One region of the Cobetia sp. UCD-24C genome, then DNA from elsewhere that is predicted to be linked to it. Evidence: predicted binding sites of a transcription regulator. Region 1 holds the regulator's gene; each other region holds the start of a gene.
The links. Region 1 encodes LexA, which represses DNA repair genes until DNA is damaged. Its sites were predicted from a motif close to TACTGTNTANNTANACAGTA; they were not measured.

Region 1 (5,195 bases):
GGCCCAACCAGCTGGGCGAGAAGCCCGCGGGACGTGCATCGAAATCCGGATAGATCACATGCGCCGGCATCACGCCGCCCAGGCGCTCGGCGAGGGCCGCGAAGGGCTTGAGGTCATGCTCGCGCAGCTCACGGAACGGCCGCGGATCGACCACGCGCTCCAGATGGGTATCTGCCGAGATGCCACCATGCCCCGGGTAGTGCTTGCCGACGGCGGACATGCCCGCCTCCTGCAGCCCGTCGATGAAGGCGCCGCCCACCGCGATGACGTCTTCCGGCGTGGCGCCGAAGCTGCGATCGCCAATGATGGTCGAGCCCGCCACATCGATATCCAGTACCGGCGCAAAGGTGATATCACAGCCGATGGCTGCCATTTCCATGCCCAGCAGCCAGCCGGCATCGCGTGCCAGACCCAGGCCTGCGGCCTGGGCGTCTTCACCGCAACCCTCACAGTCACGCCCGAGACAGCACTGCGCCAGGCTGCGCATCGATGGCAGGCGTGTCACACCCTCGCGCAGACGCTGGACGCGCCCGCCTTCCTGATCGATGGCGATCAACAGGTGCGGATTGACGCTGCGAATCTCGCGGCTCAGCTCCAGCACCTGCTCGGGAGAGGCGCAATTGCGCGCAAACAGGATGACGCCCCCGACGGCAGGGCGTGCCAGCAGTTCACGTTCGTCGCGGGCGAGGGTCAGCCCCGCAACATCGACCATTACGGAGCCCAGTGGCTGTGTCATGTCATCCTTCCTGTCCATGGCCTGCGGCAGTGATGTCCCGTGAAGAGAGGAATCACGACCGCCAGGACTTCATGTCTTTTACGGGGCTCGGCAGCCTGGAAGAAACGTGATGAATCAGGCTGCCAGCGCGAGGAAAGGCGCAATTCTAGCCGACTGAACCCCTATCGAACAGTCGCGGCCAGCTGCGCCCCGGCAAGGGGCTGTCACGCAGATTCCGGTGACAGCTCATGGAGGGTATCAGACTCGGGCACCAACGCCCTCAGGCATGCAGCAGTACCGGGGTTCCGGGCACAGCCTCGGCAAAGAGTCGCAGCAGGTCGTCATCACGCAAGCGAATGCAGCCGTGGGACGCCGCTACCCCCATGGGCTCCGTGCTGGGCGTGCCATGAAAATAGATGTAGCGACGCAGGCTATCGACCCGATCGCCGCGGGCATTGCGACCACGATTGACGCCGGGCTCGCGGCCGCTGAGCCACAGAATGCGCGTCAGGATCCAGTCACGCTCAGGATGCTCTAAGGCAAGCTCGGGCGTGAACACCTCGCCCGTGAAGCGCCGTCCGCGATAGACGGCGCCACGCGGATTGCCCGCTCCGATGGCGGCACGAATCACATGCCAGCCGGTTGGCGTGCAACCGCTGCCGTCGAGCTCGCCGATACCGTTGAGGCCGCTGGAGATCGCGCAGGCGTGCACCAGCGCCTCAGGGTCAGCCGCGGGGGGCGGCGCATCACGACTGCCACTCGGCATGTCATTGCGTATCTCAAGGCTTTGGCGCGAGAGATCCACCGCTACCCAGCAGGCCATCAGCTGGCCGCCTGGGTGACCGCCTCACCATCTCCGAGCGAGGCCGGCAACGGCGCTGCCATCGCCGCGACCACCACCGGCCGCATGTGCTGGATCAGCTCGCGCACCGTGGTGTGATGGCCGTACTCGGCCTCCTCGATATCGCGCAGCGCATCCAGGCCCGAGAAGGTGAAGATCACGCTGCCGAGCATGAAGTGCAGACGCCAGAAGCGCTCGTTGTCCGGCAGATCAGGCGTCGCCAGCTTCAGAAGCTCGGCGAAGCGGCTGAAGACCGTGCCGTAATGCTCGCGGATATAGCGTCGCATGTGGCCCTGCCCCTGGGTATAGGCCAGCCCGAGCAGGCGCATGAAGGTACGCAGGCTGTTGCGCTCGGCCGGCACCTCCAGCACGGTACGCGCCATCACCTCCAGCAGGACCTCCAGCGGCACCTGTCGCCCGGCGTATTGCTGCTCGACGCTGTCGAGTGCCGCGTGGAAACGTTCACTGAACGGGTCGAGATAGCGTGCGAAGACCGCCTGGATCAGCGATTTCTTGGAGCCGAAGTGGTAGTTCACCGCCGCCAGATTGACCTTGGCCTTGCTGGTGATGTTGCGCAGTGAGGTCTCGGCGAAGCCGCGCTCGGCGAACAGCACCTCGGCAGTATCGAGGATGCGGGTAACGGTATCGGTCTGGGCCATGGGCGGAACCCTTGTCAGGTAGAAAAGGACTGGAGTCGTAGGTCACGGCGCAAGCCCCGCGCGGCGACTCTCTCATGAGGTGGTGCAGGTTCACCGCAAGGCGCGTTCGATCATGACACCCGTGAGTACTACCATCGGCGAACATTCGTTTGAAACACTTTGATTCTAGCGCGCCATGCCATGACTGACAATTCTCTCGCGTTTCAAACGCCAGAGGTTTAGCCAAGCCTGATATTCCCTCAGCGCTGACCATCCCGATTCAAGGGCTCGTCATGCTCGGTGACTGACCACCCCGCCAGAGCCAGGCCGGGTTCATCTCCAGACATTCATCTCCCGACATTCATCTCCAGACATTCATCTCCAGACATTCATCTCCAGGCATTCACTTCCAGACATTCCCTTCAAGAAAGAATGCCTCGGATATCGGCACGAAAAGTCGCCAGGCAGCGATAAGCCGGCGACTACCTGCCCTTTGGGGCCACCACGCAAGCCACGATGCCTTGCATGACCGCCATGACTGGATACAATGACAGTTGTATGGATGCACACCCCGTGCCGTCAGCTCAAGATGCCGCCCAGGCCAAAGGCAATGCCATGACCCAGCCGCTTACTCCGCGCCAGCAGGATGTCTTCGACTTCATCATCAAGACCATCAAGTCCTCTGGCTACCCGCCGACGCGGGCCGAAATCGCCCAGGCGCTGGGCTTCCGCTCGCCGAATGCCGCCGAGGAGCATCTGCGTGCCCTCAAGCGCAAGGGCGCCATCGAGATGGTGCCGGGCACCTCACGCGGCATTCGCGTGCCGTCGCTGGCTGACGTCGACGACAGCGCCAACGATGGCCTGCCGGTGATCGGGGAAGTGGCCGCCGGCAGCCCGATTCTTGCCAGCGAGCATATCGACCGTCATTGTCCGCTACCGAGCGACTACTTCTCGCCGGCTGCCGACTACCTGCTGCGTGTACGCGGCGTGTCGATGAAGGACGTGGGAATTCTGGAAGGCGACCTGCTGGCCGTGCACCGCACCAGCAGCGTGCGTGACGGCCAGATCGTGGTGGCACGTCTGGGGGATGAGGTCACCGTCAAGCGCTTCCGCCGTGACGGACATTACGTGTGGCTGGAAGCCGAGAACGAGGATTTCTCGCCGATCAAGGTCGACCTGCGCACGGACAGCCTGGAGATCGAGGGTCTCGGGGTGGGCGTCATCCGCGATGGTGGCCTGCACTGAGACCTTGACCAGTAGCGCTTTTCTCGCAGAGTTCTGAGCAGCAGAAAAGCCGCACGCATTGCACAAAAAAACCCGCCTCGAGGCGGGTTTTTTTGTGCGCGAAGCGCGAGCGATGAATCAGTGCACGATGCCTTCTGACTGCTCGTCTTCGTCTTCTTCGCCATCCCAGAGGCGAGTCCGGGTGATGGCGTGGTCGATCATCTCACGCGCGACCTCGAAACGATTGTCACGCAGCAGATCAGCGGCCTCGTCCGAAATGCGAATGCTGAGCAGCGGCTCACCTTCGCTTTCCGCGGCGCGCAGAATCACTTCACCATCTTCCATTTGCACAATTTCAAGTACGGCGGGATCGGACACGTCATTCCTCCTGCACGGCATCTCGCGAGATACCGGCGTCGTTGTAATCGTCAGCGCGACGGCTGGCAAGCCCGGCACCGCGTTGCCATCAGCGACGCAGAAAAAAGTACGACCACAGCCAGAGCCATGGTCGTACCGGAGAATGCAGGGCTTGCCACAATGCGATCAGTCTAGCACCCGTGAAGGCGAAACGTCACCCGATTGCCATGCGCCAGTCATCACCAGCGTGCAGCACCAGATCAGCGCCTTGACCTACCACTCGACACTCGACTCACGCAGCTGCGGCAGCAGCGCCTTGAATGCCGTGATGGCGGCGCTGAGACGCTCGGCCAGCGAGGCGCTCGAGGCTGCCGCGATGATCAGACCATCACCCCGCGAACGCGATTCCTCGCGACGCGCGACGCCGCCCTCTTCATGCAGGCGGGTCACATCCGCGACCAGCTCAGACAACCAGCTGTCGGGGCGCTCCAGCAGGCTGCGCAGCTGCTCGACCTCGGCGATGGGCGTCGGCGGCGGCGCCAGGCGCTCGCGCCAGCTACCCTCTGGCCAGCGCGCCGTCACGGCACATTCTTCCAGCAATGACGCCAGCGCCAGCTCCAGCAGGGCGAGCGCGCCCTCTTCACCGGCCATGCGACGCGCCACGGCATGCTCATCGTCGCCAGAGGCTGCTGACTGGGCCAGCAGCAACTCGGCCTGATACAGCAGCTGATTGGTACGGGCACGCTGGCTCATCAGCTCTTGGCTCCCTTGCGCTTGTCCTCGACGACCCAGCGGCCGTTGTCGTAGGTCGCCTTCCAACCGGTCGCCTTGCCTTCCTCATCGGTCATGACGTATTGAGCCTTGACCTTGCGCGAGAAGCGAATCTGCGCCGGACGTCCGTCCGGGTCCTGGTCCGGGGCCTCGAGAATGAAGTGATACTTCTCCGGCAGCTCGTCGGCATGCGCCTTGAGCTCCTTGACCAGCGGCGGACGCGTCTCGCGATTCTTGGGGAACTGACTGGCCGCCAGGAACAGGCCACTGGCGCCATCGCGCAGCACGTAGTGGTCCTCGACCTTGACGCAGGCAAGTTCCGGCATCGGAATCGGGTCCATCTTCGGCGGCGCCACTTCACCGGACTTGAGCAGCTTGCGGGTGTTCTTGCAATTCTCGTTGGTGCAGCCGAAGTACTTGCCGAAACGCCCGGTCTTGAGCTGCATGTCGGAGCCGCACTTGTCGCACTCGATCACCGGGCCATCGTAGCCCTTGATGCGGAACTGACCTTCCTCGACCTCGTGACCGACACAGTCCGGGCTATTGCCGCAGACGTGCAGCTTGCGCTGCTCGTCGATCAGGTAGCTGTCCATCGCGGTGGCGCAGATCGGGCAGCGACGCTTGGCGCGCAGCGCATCCGTCTCGGCAT
Region 2 (5,195 bases), on a different contig from region 1:
CAGCGCCATTTCGGCCACAGCCAGGCGACTGCGCCGATGTGGTCTTCGTGGCCATGGGTGATCACCAGCATCTGCGGGCTGATGCCCAGGCTTGCCAGGGACTCGATATCCGGCACCTGCAGCGGACCTTCCGGCAGGTCCTGGCGAATCATCATGCCGCAATCCACGGCAATCCAGTGATCCTGATAACCATACAGCGTCAGATTCATGCCGATCTCGCCGCAGCCACCCAGCGGTAGCAGGTGCAGCGGCGGACGTTGTCTCTGACGGACTTGAACGCGGGGTTTCAACATGGATGTCATGCCATCTATAAAATGTGGCTCAACTATACGGGAATCCCGCGAAGCGCCACAAATGGCGCTGTTGTCCGGTCGCGTCGATTCGAGAGCGGCCCAGCCGTTCGCACGACGCCTTGAGGTGGGCCGGCGTGATGGCCGCTGATCGCAATGTCGTATTGACCATATGGACAGAATCGGGGCGCAGCACTGTTTCAGGCCGCGTGATCAGCTACAATAGCCCACCTTTGCCGAGGGGCTGCTTACGGGCGGTGTCATGATTCCTCGCGCAGGCCGGCGCTTCGCCGGCTGAACATCATTCCCGCTATCACAATGGTTGAACTTACGATGTCTCACGCCTATCGCCTGGTGGTGTCCTGCCCTGATCAGGTCGGAATTGTTGCCCGAGTTTCCACTTTCATCGCCGAGCAGGGCGGATGGATCACCGAAGCCAATCAGCATTCTGATCTTGGCGCCGGCCGTTTCTTCATGCGCTATGAGATCAACCCCGAAACCATCGGCCTGAGCGCCGCTGAGCTCGGCAAGCGCTTCGCCCCGATCGGTGAAGAGTTCGGCATGCAGTGGCGCGTGCATGACACCGCCGCCAAGAAGCGTGTCGTGCTGATGGTCTCCAAGGACTCCCATTGCCTGGTGGATCTGCTGCATCGCTGGCAGTCCGGTGATCTGGATTGCGAGATTCCCTGCGTCATTTCCAACCACGATGACATGCGCTCGCTGGTGGAATGGCACGGCATTCCGTTCCATCACGTGCCGGTCGACAAGAATGACAAGGCGCCGGCCTTTGCCGAGGTCGAGCGTCTGGTAGAAGAATCACAAGCCGATTGCATCGTGCTGGCGCGCTACATGCAGATCATTCCGCCGAGCCTGTGTGAGCGCTATGCCGGTCGCCTGATCAACATCCACCACAGCTTCCTGCCTTCCTTCGTGGGCGCCAAGCCGTATCACCAGGCCTTCGGGCGTGGGGTCAAGCTGATCGGGGCGACCTGCCATTACGTGACCGAAGAGCTGGATGCCGGCCCGATCATCGAGCAGGACATCCATCGCGTCACTCACTGCCATACCGCCGAGGAGCTGGTACGTATCGGCCGTGATGTCGAGCAGAAAGTGCTGGCGCGCGGCCTGCGTTGGCACCTGCAGGATCGCGTGCTGATCCACGGCAACAAGACCATCGTCTTCGCCTGAGCCTCGCTTGCTCAACGCATGAGTCTGTCATCGACCTGAGGTCGTGACGAAGAAGCCGGTACCTGTTTCAGGTGCCGGCTTTGTTGTTTTCGGAATGGGGTGGGCGCCTGGCGCGAGCTAGAACAATCCCAGCTGCTGGGCGTCCTCACGGGCCTTGAGGCGCACGCCGACGCCCAGCAGACGGACAGGGCGATGGCCGCGTTGCCAGGCTTGCTCCATCAGCAGGGCGAAGCTGTTGGCGCTCGGCAGCGTGGTGGTCGAGGCTGGGAGCAGGCTTTCCAGCGTGGTGCTCTCGAAGTTGCTGAAGCGGATCTTGACGAACTGCTTGGCCAGCACCGGCTGGTCATGACGGGCGTGACGGCTGGTCAGGCGTTCGAGCAGGGCAGGCAGGCGCTCGAGGCAGGCCGGTAGATCAGGCAGGTCGTGATCGAAGGTGTGCTCGACACTGATCGACTTGCGCTCACGCTCGACACGCACCGGTCGCTCATCGATGCCGTGCGCCAGCTCGTGCAGGCGGGTGCCGAACTTGCCGAAGTGCTCGGCCAGGGTCGTCAACGGCGTGGTGCGCATGTCCTCGCAGGTGGTGATGCCCAGGCGTGTCAGACGTGCCAGCGTTGCCGGGCCGACCCCGTGCAGCTTGCCGACGGGTAGCTGGCGGATGAAGGCGTCGCTGGTCTCGGGGGTGATCACCGTCAGGCCGTCGGGCTTTTCCCAGTCACTGGCGATCTTGGCCAGAAACTTGTTGGCGGCCACGCCAAGGGAAAGCGTGATGCCGGTGCGCTTGAGCGCCTCTTCCTTCAACCAGCGCGCCATCCAGGTGGCGCTGCCCTGAAAGTCAGTCACGGCGCTGACATCCAGATAGGCCTCATCCAGCGAGAGGGGCTCCACCAGGGGCGTCAGCTCATGGAAGAGTGACTGGATCTCGGCGGAAACGGCGCGGTAGCGCTCGAAGTCCGGTGGCACCAGAATCAGCTGTGGGCAAAGGCGCAGCGCGCGGGCAGTCGACATCGCCGAGCGTACGCCGAAGGCACGCGCGGGATAGTTGCAGGTGGCGATGACACCGCGTTGCTCGGTGCGGCCACCGATGGCGATGGGCACCTCGCGCCACTCGGGATGGCGGAGCATCTCGACGGCGGCATAGAAGCAATCGCAGTCGGCGTGGAGGATCTTGCGCATGCGCGCATCATGCTAAAAGACTGGATGGCTGTCCAGTGGCGGTACCCATTCATTGCGCCTGAGCCGGCTCCGCAACGACAACGCCCGACAGTGAGGAAGGTCCTCTCTGTCGGGCGTTGTCATGTCTGGCATCTCGCTTGGGCGCGAGACTGTCGCTCAGCGGATTACAGCGTCATCGCGGCCACCCAGCCGAACACGATCAGCGGGATGTTGTAGTGGATGAAGGTCGGCACCACGCTGTCCCAGATGTGGTCGTGCTGCTGATCGACATTCAGGCCGGCCGTCGGGCCGAGGGTCGAGTCAGAGGCAGGTGAGCCGGCATCCCCCAGCGCGGCGGCGGTGCCGATCAGCGCGACGGTGGCCAGCGGCGAGAAGCCGAATTGCAGCGCCAGCGGCACGTAGATGGCGGCAATGATCGGAATGGTCGAGAAGCTGGAGCCGATGCCCAGGGTGATGAACAGGCCGACCATCAGCATGACCAGCGCGGCCAGCGGCTTGTTGTCACCGATGATGTGGAAGGAGGCGTCGACCAGGGTCTGGATGTCGCCGGTGGCCTTCATCACGGAAGCGAAACCTGCCGCCGAGATCATGATGAAGCCGATCAGCGCCATCATGCGCATGCCGGACGTGAAGAGGTCATCCGCTTCGTTCCACTTGAACAGGCCACCCAGCGAGAGGATGGCGAAGCCGACCAGGCCGCCGAGAATCATCGAGCCGGAATACAGCTGAATGCCGAGGGCGGCGATGATGGCGACGCCTGCCATGATCAGGCCGCTCTTGGACGGCGTGTGCATGGGCGTGTGGTGCGGTACGTTGCTGGACTTGATCTCGCGGGTCGCGTAGTCACGCGGCTTGCGGTAGGAGACGAACAGCGCCGTCAGCAGACCGAGGAACATGCCGCCGACCGGAATCGCCATCGCCATCGGCACCATGCCGCGGGTCACGTCGAGACCGAGCGACTGGCCGGCCTCATTGATGTTGGCCAGCAGGATGTCGTTGAGGAAGATGGAGCCGAAACCGACCGGCAGCAGCATGTAGGGCGCGGTCAGGCCGAAGGTCAGTGCACAGGCCACGGCACGACGATCCAGGCGCAGGCGGTTCATGGCGACCAGCAGCGGCGGAATCAGGATCGGGATGAAGGCGATGTGGACCGGAATCAGGTTCTGGGAGGAAATCGCGACCAGGGTCACGCTGCCCAGCAGACCGTACTTGATGGCCGTCTGGCGGCGCGGCGTGCTTTCGCCATTGAGCAGGCCGATCAGGCGTGCGGCGAGCAGGTCCGGCAAACCGGAGCGAGACAGGGCGACGGCGAAGGCACCGAGAGTGGCGTAGGCCAGCGCGACCTTGGCGCCGCCGCCGACACCGTCATTGAAGGCGCCGAGCGTGTCGGTCAGTGACAGACCACTGAACAGACCGCCGACCAGGGCGCCGGCGACCAGCGCGAAGACGACCGAGACGCGAGCCAACGACAGGCCGACCATGACCAGGACGGCCAGAATTACCGCATTCATGCGAGTACCTCTATGTGGGGTTGTGCCAGCTTTGGGAGTGTTGCGGACAGAGCGGGCGAACTGTGGGTGCGTGGCCACCCGATCCCGGGGCAATGCCTCGCATGACGTGTACATTCGTGACGAATGCCTTGCTGTCGCAGTGTTCCTGCGGCTTCCTCCTGAATGCCGTCAAAAACGGCGCATTATCTTACCAGAAGGGCAACGCAAGCTGAATGGCCGATGAACATGGGCGCTGCCAAATGGCACAAGTTGGCGTGCCATGACGGCTTTTTGTAGAATGCCACGCTGCCCGGCGGCTGCAGTCGCAGGCGTTATTCAACAGGAGTGCGCATGCTGGAGCTGGAAAATGCCCGCGTCATCGGCATGGGAAATGATCGGCGTGTCTATCAGGACCCGAACGACCCCCATCGCTGCATCAAGGTCCCGCGTTACCCTGACAAGGGCAGCCGCCAGAATGAACGCGAGCAACGCTATTTCGAGGGCCTGGTCAGACGTGGCATGCGCGACTGGTCCTATGTGCCTGCCTACCACGGCAGTATCGCCACCGCCGAGGGGCTCGGGCTGGTCTTCGATCTGATTCTCGACAGTGACGGCTCCACGTCACGCCGACTGCGCGAGGTGCATCTCGAGACCCCCGAGCGCCTGAGCGCCGAGGTGCTGGTGAGCGAGCTGGCCAATCTCTATCGCTATCTCGAGAAACGCTGGCTGATTCCGTCTGATCTCAATGATCGCAATATCGTGGTCCAGTTCAGCGACGACCAGCCGCCCAGGTTGTGGCTGATCGACGGTATCTCGAATCCTGACTTCATTCCGCTGGCGACCAGTGTCGCCTGGCTGGCGCGGCGCAAGGTCGCGCGTCGTTATCGTCACTTCCTCAAGAAGCTGGTCAAGGGTGGTCAGCTCTCGCCAGAGGATTATCAGGCACTCGAAGCCCGCTTGTGGGGGTGAATGCCTCTAATGGTGATGGCTTTCGAGAATGGTGGCTCTCGAGAGTGACTGCCCCTGATGGTGCTTGTCTCTGATGGCAATC
Region 3 (5,195 bases), on a different contig from region 1:
GTGATGCCTCCATCAATCGATTTCAGGCCGGGCCTTGCAGGGCCGGTCATTACACTTCAAGGAGAGAGGTGGCCATGTCCACTCAATCAGCGGCACGTTCTGCGCGTCGTAATACCCAGGCCTGGCAGGCTCTCGCGCGCCATCATCAAGAGCAGATGGCCGATGTGCATCTGAAGGACCTGTTCGCCGAGGATGCGGCGCAAGGGCGTGACCGAGTGGCGACCTTCACGCGCTCTGCCGCGGGACTGCGTCTGGATCTCTCCAAGCAGCGCCTCAAGGGCGAGACCCTGGAGCTGCTGCTGGATCTGGCGCGCGAAACCGGTGTCGAGCAGGGCATCAAGCGCCTGCTGGCCGGTGAGCATGTCAATCGCTCCGAAGACCGTCCGGCGCTGCACGCCGCGCTGCGTCTGCCGCGCTCCGCCAGCCTCGAGGTGGACGGCGAGGATATCGTGCCGGCCATCCACGAGAGCCTCGAGCACCTGGCCGAGATGGTCGACACCTTCCACAGCGGCCAGTGGCGTGGCGCCACCGGCAAGCCGATCACCGACGTGGTCAACCTCGGTGTCGGTGGCTCGGACCTGGGCCCGCTGATGGTCTCCAGCGCCCTGAGTGATTGCCGCCCCAAGGACATCCACGAGATCGGCGTGCACTTCGCCTCGACCATGGATGGCTCCCAGCTGGCGGATTATCTGGAATCCTTCAGCCCGGAAACCACGCTGTTCATCCTGTCCTCCAAGTCATTCTCGACCATCGACACGCTGTCTAATGCCCGCACCGCCCGCGACTGGCTGAAATCACGCCTCGACCCGGAAGGGCGCCTCGAGGCGCTGATCAACCGCCAGCACTTCATCGGCGCTTCCGCCAAGCCGGAAAAGATGACCGAGTGGGGCATCGCGCCGGAACATCAGCTGCTGTTCTGGGATTGGGTCGGCGGGCGCTATTCGCTGTGGGGCACCATCGGTCTGCCCATCGCGCTCAATGTCGGCATGGACAACTTCCGTCGCCTGCTGGCCGGGGCGCATGAGCTGGATGAGCACTTCCGCACCGCGCCGCTGGAAGACAACCTGCCAGTGCTGCTGGCGCTGGCCGGTATCTGGAACAACAATTTCCTCGATATCCGCGCCCACTCCATCCTGCCCTACGACGGTCGCCTGGAATACTTCGCCAGCTACCTCGAGCAGCTGGAGATGGAATCCAACGGCAAGTCAGTGACCAACGATGGCGAGATGATCGACTACTCGACCTGTCCGGTGCTGTGGGGCCAGCTGGGGCCGAACGCCCAGCACGCCTTCTATCAGCTGCTGCACCAGGGCACCCAGGCGGTCGAGTGTGACTTCATCGCGCCGATGTGCCGTTATGACCATGTCGAGGACGCCGAGACACGCGCCCACCTCAAGGCACAGCACCGCCTGACGCTGGCCAACTGCTTTGCCCAGTCACGTGTACTGATGCTGGGCGATGACGCCATCCCTGGTGATGAGGCGCAGCCGAACCACAAGCGCTACCGTGGCAATCAGCCGTCGACCACGCTGTTGCTGGAAACGCTGACACCGGAAACGCTGGGCGCGTTGATTGCGCTCTACGAGCAGAAGGTCTTCGTTCAGGCCACCATCTGGGATATCAACCCGTTCGATCAGTGGGGCGTGGAGCTGGGCAAGCAGATCGCCACCGCCACCGAAGCGACCATGACCACCGGCGAAGGCTTCGAGACGCTGGATGCCTCCAGCCGTGCGCTGATCGAAGCGGTGTGGGCAGCCCAGGATCAGGACCCGCGCTGAGCCCAAGACGGATGTGAGTGAGTGAAGGCATGCTGATGTGCCATGCAAGACGAGCGTCGGCGGCAGTCGTCGCTCTCTGTTGATTTATACAGTATTCTCGCTATCCTATAAGCGAATCAATCGTTTACACTAGACAGCACGACGCGGACCGTCGAAAACCCTGCTTCCAGCGTATGAACGCTCGAGAGATGCCCAGCCATCTTGAGGCGTGGGAGGGGAGGTTTCGCGGTCTGGCGTGTTGTCGGGAGTGCTGATGGGCAATTCCCCCTTTCCGTCAGATACGGCAGCGATGCACGCCGCCGCGCCCGTCAAGGGCCTGCTGTATCTGCACGGCTTCAATTCGGCCAGTTGTTCGCCCAAGGCACGCTTGATGCAGCGCGCGGCAGAGCAGTTCGGCCTGCCGTGCGTAATGCCGGATATCCCCCCGGAGCCCGGCGCGGGTCAGGCGGCGGTCAACGCGGCCTATCTCACGTTGTGTGAGCGCCTGGCGCTGGACCCCGCAGACCCTGCCTGTGACGACGCCATCATGGTGATCGGCAGCTCCATGGGCGGCTTTCTGGCCACCTGGCTGGTCGCGCGTGAGGCCGCACGCCTCGAGGGGCCGGCTGGTCCTTCTCAGAGCGTCTGGCGTCAGGGGCCGCGCAGTGTGCTGATCAATCCGGCCGTGCGTCCCGCGCGACTGGTCAGCGAATGGCTCGGCTCGGTGCATGCCAACCCCTATACCGGCGTGACGTTCACCGTCACCGAGGATTTCGGACCCGGACTGCTCGCATTGGAAGCGGAGCCGGTCACGGCGCAGCGCACCCTGGTGCTGTTGGCGACGGCCGATGAGACATTGGATGTCAATGATGCCGCAGGGCTCTATCAGGGAAGTCGCTTGATCATCACGCCGGGTGGCGATCACGGCTTTGCGCAGCTGGCGGAATACCTGCCGGCGATCATGGCGCATGGCGGGCACCGGCTGGCCCCCGCCACCGCAGCGGCGATGCATGTCGCGCCGGACTAGCAGGCCATGCGCGTGGTGCTTTCTGCTACGACACACCACGACCTGGCTGGGCACGGCACCTCTTGGCACGACATGGATTGGCACGACTTGGCAGGGCGTTTGATGCTGAACGCCAGGCGCCGGTCTCTCATTTTTCAGGAATCCGTTGTCCGTCTCGCGCACGTGAAATGGCGAGTCGGATGGCAGACGTCAACACCAAGGACACAAGGCTGCGATGAGTCAGTACAGCGCCAGTTCCATTGAGGTTCTCTCCGGCCTCGAACCGGTCCGCAAGCGGCCCGGCATGTATACCGACACTTCTCGGCCCAACCACCTGGCGCAGGAAGTCATCGACAACTCCGTCGATGAGGCGCTGGCGGGGCACGCGAAGGAAATCCGCGTGCGCCTGCTCGAGAATGGCGGTATCGAGGTCAGCGATGACGGTCGTGGCATGCCCACCGACATCCACCCCGAGCATGGCGTGACCGGCATCGAGCTGATCCTCACCAAGCTGCACGCGGGCGGCAAGTTCTCCCAGGACAGCTACCGCTTCTCCGGCGGCCTGCACGGCGTGGGCGTCTCGGTGGTCAATGCGCTGTCGACGCGTCTGGAAGTGGAAGTGTGCCGCGATGGCCTGCGTCAGCGCATCGCCTTCGAGAATGGCGAGAAGGCCGAGGAGCTGACCCAGATCGGCACCGTCGGTAAGCGCAATACCGGCACCCTGGTGCGCTTCTGGCCGGACGAGAGCTACTTCGACAGCCCGCGCCTGGCGATGCCGCGCCTGCGCCACCTGCTGCGTGCCAAGGCCGTGCTGTGTCCGGGCCTCAAGGTCGTGCTCATCGAGACCGATGGCAGCGAGACGACCTGGCACTACGAGGATGGTCTGCGCGATTACCTGCTCGGCGCCACCGATGGCTTCGAACGCCTGCCGGAATCGCCCTTTGTCGGCCATTTCGAGGACGAGGAGCACGGGGTCGACTGGGCGATCCAGTGGCTGCCGGAAGGCGGTGAGCTGGTGCAGGAACCCTACGTCAACCTGATTCCCACGCCGCTGGGCGGCACCCACGTCAATGGCCTGCGCTCCGGTCTGCTCGAGGCGCTAAAGGAATTCTGCGACTACCGCAGCCTGCTGCCGCGTGGCGTCAAGCTGAGCGCGGATGACCTGTGGGAGCGCGCCGCCTTCGTGCTGTCGGTGAAGATGCTCGATCCGCAGTTCGCCGGCCAGACCAAGGAGCGTCTGTCCTCACGCAGCGTCGCCGCCTTCGTCTCCGGCGTGGTCAAGGACGCCTTCTCGCTGTGGCTCAACCACCATGTCGATCAGGCCGAAGCGCTGGCGGAACTGGTGATCTCGGCGGCCCAGCGCCGTCTGAAGAGCGCCAAGAAGGTCGCGCGCAAGAAGGTTACCTCCGGGCCTGCGCTGCCGGGCAAGCTCTCGGACTGCTCAAGCTCCGACCCCGCCGACAGCGAGCTGTTTCTGGTCGAGGGTGACTCCGCCGGCGGCAGCGCCAAGCAGGGCCGCAACCGCGAGACCCAGGCGATCCTGCCGCTGCGCGGCAAGATCCTCAATACCTGGGAAGTCGAGTCGCATGACATCTACTCCTCCCAGGAAGTCCACGACATCGCGGTCGCCATCGGCCTGGACCCGGGCTCGGATGACCTCACCAAGCTGCGCTATCACAAGGTCTGCATCCTGGCGGATGCCGACTCCGATGGTCTGCACATCGCCACGCTGCTGTGCGCGCTGTTCGTGCGTCACTTCCCGGCGCTGGTGGATGCCGGGCGTGTCTTCGTCGCCATGCCGCCGCTGTACCGCATCGACCTGGGCAAGGAAGTGCATTACGCCCTGGACGAGAGCGAGAAGGCGCACATCCTCAAGCAGCTCGAGAGCAAGCGTGGCACGCCCAATGTGCAGCGCTTCAAGGGTCTGGGTGAGATGAATCCGCTGCAGCTGCGCGAAACGACCATGGCGCCGGACACCCGCCGTCTGGTGCAGCTGACGCGCAGTGCGGATGACGGCACCCACGAGATGCTCGATATGCTGCTGGCCAAGAAGCGCGCCAGTGATCGCAAGAGCTGGCTCGAGGACTACGGCAACATGGCCGACATCGAGGTCTGATCATCGTGAGCTTCGAGAGCAGCTGAACTTCGAAAGCCAGACAAGCTGCGCGACAGCATTCTTTCGGGAGCGCCACAGTCAGGCGCTCCCCGGTTTTACGCTCGTAATCAAGGTCAAGCGCCCATGAGCATGGATATCCAGGTCGCGGAGGGTGACGTCGAACGTCTGGCCCTGCGCGACTACACCGAAAAGGCGTACCTCGACTACTCGATGTACGTGATTCTCGACCGCGCCCTGCCGCATGTCGGCGATGGCATGAAGCCGGTGCAGCGCCGCATCGTCTACGCCATGCGCGAACTGTCCCTGACGGCCAACG

Region 2: the regulator LexA is predicted to act here: its motif matches at 2,673-2,692, upstream of dinB (DNA polymerase IV).
Region 3: the regulator LexA is predicted to act here: its motif matches at 1,853-1,872, upstream of AOG28_RS15570 (YqiA/YcfP family alpha/beta fold hydrolase).

What each region holds. Positions count from the first base shown of each region.
Region 1 is NZ_LJTD01000001.1:224,822-230,016, forward strand. Features, by position in the region: gene nagZ (beta-N-acetylhexosaminidase) at 1-736, opposite strand, end outside; gene AOG28_RS00940 (L,D-transpeptidase family protein) at 996-1,538, opposite strand; gene AOG28_RS00945 (TetR/AcrR family transcriptional regulator) at 1,538-2,215, opposite strand; gene lexA (transcriptional repressor LexA) at 2,810-3,439, shown strand; gene AOG28_RS00955 (hypothetical protein) at 3,557-3,796, opposite strand; gene AOG28_RS00960 (DUF6586 family protein) at 4,049-4,528, opposite strand; gene topA (type I DNA topoisomerase) at 4,528-5,195, opposite strand, start outside.
Region 2 is NZ_LJTD01000005.1:240,999-246,193, reverse strand. Features, by position in the region: gene AOG28_RS09760 (ribonuclease J) at 1-209, opposite strand, end outside; gene purU (formyltetrahydrofolate deformylase) at 624-1,478, shown strand; gene dinB (DNA polymerase IV) at 1,596-2,654, opposite strand; gene AOG28_RS09745 (Na+/H+ antiporter family protein) at 2,819-4,165, opposite strand; gene AOG28_RS09740 (YrbL family protein) at 4,496-5,113, shown strand.
Region 3 is NZ_LJTD01000013.1:49,146-54,340, forward strand. Features, by position in the region: gene pgi (glucose-6-phosphate isomerase) at 75-1,778, shown strand; gene AOG28_RS15570 (YqiA/YcfP family alpha/beta fold hydrolase) at 2,032-2,784, shown strand; gene parE (DNA topoisomerase IV subunit B) at 2,999-4,879, shown strand; gene parC (DNA topoisomerase IV subunit A) at 5,003-5,195, shown strand, end outside.